Regions from separate parts of the Agrobacterium sp. NPDC058088 genome, predicted to be linked through region 1. Evidence: predicted binding sites of a transcription regulator. Region 1 holds the regulator's gene; the other holds the start of a gene.
The links. Region 1 encodes HrcA, which represses chaperone genes, less so after heat shock. Its sites were predicted from a motif close to GTTAGCACTCNCNNNNNGNGAGTGCTAAC; they were not measured.

Region 1 (3,407 bases):
AAGTTCAGTTCCGCCGCGGATTTGGCGGAAAAACCGAAAGGCCCGATCAGATCGGCGATTTCGGCGATCTTGCCCTTGTTGTGGCTGGCGACGACGATCGTTCTGGTATCGAGCTTGCGCATGGTACTTTCCTGTCGGCTCAGGCGATCGCCTGTTTTTGAAGGGCAACCAGTTCGCTGCAGCCGGCCTTGGCAAGACCGAGCAGCGTCAGAAATTCTTCTTCGGAGAAGGGCGCGCCTTCGGCCGTTCCCTGAACCTCGACGATGCCGCCCGAGCCCGTGATGACAAAGTTGGCATCCGTCTCGGCCGAGGAATCTTCGAGATAATCGAGATCGATTACCGGCTGGTTGGCGAAGATGCCACAGGAGATCGCGGCGATGTGGTCCTTCAGAACCTTCTCGACCTTGATCATGTTGCGGGTTTCCATCCATTTCAGGCAATCATGCAGGGCAATCCATGCGCCGGTGATGGAGGCGGTGCGGGTACCGCCATCGGCCTGAATGACATCGCAGTCGATGCTGATCTGGCGCTCGCCAAGTGCCTGCAGATCAACGACCGCGCGCAGCGAACGGCCGATGAGGCGCTGGATTTCCTGTGTGCGTCCGCCCTGCTTGCCGGAGGCAGCCTCGCGCTTCATGCGTTCATGGGTGGAACGCGGTAGCATGCCGTATTCGGCGGTGACCCAGCCCTTGCCGCTGTTGCGCAGCCACGGTGGGGTCTTTTCTTCAAGACTGGCGGTAACGAGCACATGCGTGTCGCCAAACTTCACGAGACAGGAGCCCTCGGCATGCTTCGAGAAATTGCGCTCGAAGGAAACCTTGCGCATCTGGTCGGTTTTTCTGCCTGAAGGCCGCATATGATCCACTCTCCATGTTGGTTCCTGCCTTCTAAGGCGCGCTCTGGGCTTTTGCAAAGCCAATTTCCATTTTGCCGCAGCGTTGCAACGCATTATATTGATGCGAGCTGGTTTGAACGACAAAGAACGGACGAAATGGGTTTTTCCGCACCGCTATCAAAAGATCAGGCATCGTTGCTGGATGAACGGTCTCGGGAAATTTTCCGGCGCATCGTCGAAGGCTATCTCGATACGGGTGAGCCGCTCGGCTCGCGCAGCCTGTCGCGGCTGTTGCCGATGTCGCTTTCGCCCGCCTCGGTCCGCAACGTCATGAGCGATCTCGAGGAGCTCGGCCTCATCTATTCTCCGCATATTAGCGCCGGGCGTCTACCCACGCAGACGGGGCTGCGCTTCTTCGTTGACGCCTTTATGCAGGTGGGTGACCTGCCAGCGGAGGAGAGGGCCAATATCGACCGCCAGATTGGGCCGGTCGCGGGTCACGAGCAGTCACTGGAAGGGCTGCTGACGGAAGCAAGCCGCATGCTCTCAGGCATGTCGCGCGGCGCCGGTCTGGTGCTGACCGCCAAGAATGATGTCATCCTCAAACATGTGGAATTCATAAGGCTGGAGCCCACCAAAGCGCTCGCCGTGCTGGTGGGCGACCACAATCAGGTCGAAAACCGCATCATCGAGCTGCCGGCGGGCATTTCCTCGTCGCAATTGACCGAGGCAGCGAATTTTATCAACGCCCACCTGTCCGGCCAGACCTTGCAGGAACTGCGCGGCCAGTTCCAGACGCAACGGGCGGAACTGCAATCGGAGCTCGGTATGCTGGCGCAGGACCTCGTGGAGCGGGGTCTCGCCATGTGGGCAGGCGACAGTGAGGAGGGCAAACTCGGCCGCCTTATCGTGCGCGGACGCTCCAACCTGCTTGAGGGTCTCGCCGGTGAAGAAGATATCGACCGGGTGCGCCTGCTGTTCGACGATCTGGAGCGCAAGGAAAACCTCATCGAAATTCTCAACCTTGCGGAAAGCGGTTCGGGGGTCCGGATTTTCATCGGCTCGGAGAACAAGCTGTTTTCGCTCTCCGGTTCCTCCCTGATCGTCGCGCCCTATCGCGATGAAGACAACCGGGTAGTGGGTGCAGTCGGCGTTATCGGCCCGACCAGGCTGAATTATGCGCGTATCGTGCCGATGGTGGATTATACCGCGCAGATCATGGCGCGCCTTTCCCGCAAGCAAAGGTAGGACAAGCTGGCAAAGGTCAGAGAATGCGGCAAGCTTTTCGCCGCAAGCCTTGATTTTTGCCCGTCAAAGCTCGATATCGGGCGCAACCAACAATATTCTAATCTGGAGAACGTCATGACCGACGATACAAAAAAGCCCGGACCTGACGCGGACGTCGCGGAAGAGTTTGTCGATCTTGCTCAGGCAGGTGAAGAACAGGCCGAAACGGCAGAGCCCGATCCGGTGGAGCTGCTCAAGGCTGAGAACGCCGATCTGCGCGATAAATTTCTGCGCCTTGCCGCCGAGATGGACAATCTTCGCCGCCGCACCGAGCGTGATGTCAAGGACGCCAAGGCCTATTCGCTGGCTGCCTTTGCACGCGACATGCTTGCCGTTTCGGATAATCTTCGCCGCGCGCTGGAAGCAATTCCGGATGAACTCAAGACCAATGGCGAAGCCGGTCTCAATGGCCTGATCGAAGGAGTCGAGATGACGGAACGTTCGATGCTGTCGACGCTGGAACGCCACGGTGTCAAGAAGATCGATGCCGAGGGCCAGAAGTTCGACCCGAATTTCCATCAGGCCATGTTCGAAATTCCGAATACGGCGGTTCCAAACAATACCGTGCTGCAGGTAATTCAGGCCGGTTTCACCATTGGCGACCGCGTGCTGCGCCCCGCCATGGTCGGTGTCGCCAAGGGCGGCCCGAAGGTGGAGACCGCCGCGTCTGCCGAACCGGGCACCTCGTCTCTCAATGAAAAAGACGCGTAAGGCATTTGTCCGTACGTCATAAAAAACGCGCCTTCAGGGCGCGTTTTTTATTGCCGTATAACGGAAAGGATCGAGCTGCGCTCAGGCAGCCGTCGCCTGTTCTTGATTGAGGAAGGCGTAGATTGCGGTGTCGGAATCCGTGGCACGCAGCTTGGTCACCAGTTCCGGGTCGCGCAGCGCCCGCGCAATACGCGATAGCGCCTTCAGATGATCCGCGCCGGCGCCCTCGGGCGCAAGCAGCAGGAACACCAAATCGACCGGCTGGTCGTCCAGCGCTTCGAAATCGACCGGCGTTTCAAGACGCGCGAAAACCCCGGTGATCTGGTGAATGCTGTTCAGCTTGCCGTGCGGAATGGCAATGCCATGGCCCACACCGGTGGAGCCAAGTTTCTCACGCTGGAGGATGACGTCGAAAACTTCCCGTTCCGAGACTCCGGTAATTCTGGCTGCCTTTGCGGCCAGCTCCTGAAGCAACTGCTTTTTGGAATTCACCTTGAGGGCGGGAATAATCGCATCTTGTTGCAGCAAATCTGCCAACGCCATTCTCTTTTTCCTTCATGCCATCGAGACGATG
Region 2 (3,407 bases), on a different contig from region 1:
CGATCGTGGTGTTTTCCTTGGAGATCGAAACCTTCTTCGACTTGCCGAGCATGTCGAGGGTAACGTTTTCGAGCTTGATGCCGAGGTCTTCCGAAATGACGGTACCACCGGTCAGGATGGCGATGTCTTCCAGCATGGCCTTGCGGCGGTCGCCGAAGCCAGGAGCCTTGACGGCAGCGATCTTGAGGCCGCCACGCAGCTTGTTGACGACGAGCGTTGCAAGAGCTTCGCCTTCAACGTCTTCAGCAATGATGACGAGCGGCTTGCCGGTCTGAACGACAGCTTCGAGAACCGGCAGCATGGCCTGAAGGTTCGAGAGCTTCTTTTCGTGCAGAAGGATGTAGGCGTCTTCGAGGTCCGCAACCATCTTTTCAGGGTTGGTCACGAAGTAGGGCGACAGGTAGCCGCGGTCGAACTGCATGCCTTCAACGACTTCGAGTTCGGTTTCAGCGGTCTTGGCTTCTTCAACGGTGATGACGCCTTCGTTGCCGACCTTCTGCATTGCTTCAGCAATGTCGAGACCGATCTGACGCTCGCCGTTTGCAGAGATCGTGCCGACCTGCGCAACTTCTTCAGACGTGTTGATCTTCTTGGCCTTGGCCTGAAGGTCCTTGACGACTTCAGCAACGGCCAGATCGATACCGCGCTTCAGGTCCATCGGGTTCATGCCGGCAGCAACTGCCTTGGAACCTTCGCGAACGATGGCCTGGGCCAGAACGGTGGCGGTGGTGGTGCCGTCACCGGCGATGTCGTTGGTCTTGGAGGCAACTTCGCGAACGAGCTGTGCGCCCATGTTCTCGAACTTGTCTTCCAGTTCGATTTCCTTGGCGACGGAAACGCCGTCCTTGGTGATGCGCGGTGCGCCGAAGGACTTGTCGATAACAACGTTACGACCCTTCGGGCCGAGGGTTACCTTCACTGCATCAGCGAGGATATCGACGCCCTTGAGCATCTTTTCGCGTGCTGTGCGGCCGAATTTTACTTCTTTGGCTGCCATGTTCAAAACTCCTGGTTTCGAATGGCCGGAACGGGTCCGGCTTGAAATTTAAGGAAGGATGGGTTGGCCGAAATCAGCCGATAATGCCCATGATGTCGGCTTCCTTCATGATCAGAAGGTCTTCGCCGTTGAGCTTGACTTCGGTGCCCGACCACTTGCCGAACAGAACGCGGTCGCCAGCTTTGACGTCGAGAGCGACGACCTTGCCGGACTCATCGCGTGCGCCGGAACCGACGGCGACGATTTCGCCTTCCTGCGGCTTTTCCTTGGCGGTATCGGGAATGATGATGCCACCCTTGGTCTTGGCTTCGGATTCTACGCGACGAACGACGACGCGATCATGAAGCGGGCGGAAATTGGTGCTTGTCATTGCCTAATCCCTCGATCAAATGACTTCACGAACCTTTCAGAGGCTCGCGTGATGGGTGTTAGCACTCTTCTTGTTTGAGTGCCAGCGAAGCCGAGATAAGGAAGCGTTCCGCTTGAGTCAAGAACGCGCCGTTGGAAAAATTTCACGGCTTATGGTTATCAGCGTTCCATGACAGAAATTTCCGGTGCCTTCTGAATGAGACGAAATCGCTCTTCCGGCGGCACGGCTGCTGGTTCCCGCATAGAGGGGTTTTATGTTCGCATGGTGGCCAGAGGGCGGAAGGCGGGCCCAGCACCGCTTTTTTCCTTGCCATCGGCGTCCTGCTTTGCCATGTCACGCACACCCTTTTCTCGCATCCGGAAAGCATCTCATGGCCCATCGCATTCAAACCCTCGGCGAAATCACTGATGGGTTCGACGTTATTTTTTCGGATGTATGGGGCGTGCTGCACAATGGCGTCAGCGCCTTTCCGGATGCCGCGGTTGCGCTGCACGAAGCCCGCAAGGCTGGCAAGACGGTGGTGCTCATCACCAATTCGCCGCGCCCGGCCCCCGGCGTCATCGCCCAGCTTCGCGTTCTCGGCGTGCCTGACGAGGCCTATGACCGCATCATCACCTCTGGCGACGTGACCCGCGGGCTGATTGCGGAAGGCCCTAAAAAAGTCTTCCTGCTTGGGCCGGAGCGTGACATGCCGCTGCTAGAAGGCCTCGATGTCGAGGTTGTTGGCGAGGCGGAAGCGGAATCCGTTGTCTGCACCGGCTTCTTCGATGACGAGACGGAAACGCCAGAAGACTATACCGACATGCTGAAAGGCTTCATTTCCCGCAACGCGCCGATGATCTGCGCCAACCCTGATCTGGTGGTGGAGCGCGGCGAGCGCATCATTCCCTGCGCTGGCGCCATGGCGGCCTATTACGAACAGCTCGGCGGCGAAATCCGCATTGCCGGCAAACCGCATGCGCCGATCTATGAAGCCTGCCTTGCCGCGGCGAAAGAAGTGCGCGGCGATTTCCCGAAAGATCGCGTGCTTGCCATTGGCGATGGCATGCCGACTGATGTGAAGGGCGCGATTGCGAGCGGCCTCAACCTTCTTTATATCAGCGGCGGCATTCACGCCGCCGAATATACGCTGAATGGCCAGACGGACGAGGCGCTTCTGAACGCCTATCTCAAAGGGCAGGGCGCTGCTCCCGGCTGGTGGATGCCCCGCCTTGCCTGAGAAACGTCTGGCTTAAACCGGCGTAAAATAATGGATCGACTGCCATGACCGTCTTTCATCGCAATGAAAAAAAGGAGCCGCTGCCGGACAACCTTCGCGGCGGTGTCATCGCGATAGGCAATTTCGATGGCGTGCATCGCGGCCACCGCGCTGTTCTGGACCGGGCGCTGGAACTGGCCGAAGCGCGTGGCGTTCCCGCGCTGGTACTGACTTTCGAGCCACATCCCCGTTCCGTCTTCCGCCCCGATGTGCCGGTCTTCCGCCTCACACCTGCGCCATTGAAGGCGCGCATTCTCGAGGCCATCGGTTTCCGCTCCGTTATCGAATACCCGTTCGACCGGGAGTTCTCGCAACGCTCGGCGGAGGAATTCGTCCAGTCCATTCTGATTGACTGGCTGCATGCGAGCGCCGTCGTCACGGGCTTCGATTTCCATTTCGGCAAGGGGCGCGAAGGCGGGCCGGCATTCCTGATGGAAGCCGGCAAACGCCATGGATTTGACGTGACGCTGGTGGATGCCTTCCGCGACGAGGGCGCGGATGTCGTCTCTTCCAGCCGGATACGCGCGCTTCTGTGCGAGGGTGATGTGGCGGGCGCCGCGGGCCTGCTAGGTTACCGTTTCACGGTGGAAAGCGAAGTCATCGGCGGCCAGAAGCTTGGCCGCACGCTGGGTTACCCCACCGCCAACATGGCGCTGGCGCCGGAAACGGAACTGAAGGCGGGCATCTATGCCGTCCGCTTCCGACGGCCTGATGGCTCGATCCGCGACGGCGTGGCGAGCTTCGGTTATCGCCCGACGGTCACGGACAACGGCGCTCCCCTG

Region 2: groES (co-chaperone GroES) is a predicted target of HrcA. The motif match lies at 1,425-1,453, and genes of this name have one in related genera.

The regions. Positions count from the first base shown of each region.
Region 1 is NZ_JBHVSU010000005.1:94,997-98,403, reverse strand. Features, by position in the region: gene rdgB (RdgB/HAM1 family non-canonical purine NTP pyrophosphatase) at 1-122, opposite strand, end outside; gene rph (ribonuclease PH) at 140-856, opposite strand; gene hrcA (heat-inducible transcriptional repressor HrcA) at 992-2,083, shown strand; gene grpE (nucleotide exchange factor GrpE) at 2,198-2,833, shown strand; gene ptsN (PTS IIA-like nitrogen regulatory protein PtsN) at 2,915-3,376, opposite strand.
Region 2 is NZ_JBHVSU010000002.1:231,578-234,984, forward strand. Features, by position in the region: gene groL (chaperonin GroEL) at 1-997, opposite strand, end outside; gene groES (co-chaperone GroES) at 1,071-1,367, opposite strand; gene ACFVTJ_RS06390 (TIGR01459 family HAD-type hydrolase) at 1,738-2,586, shown strand; gene ACFVTJ_RS06395 (bifunctional riboflavin kinase/FAD synthetase) at 2,631-3,407, shown strand, end outside.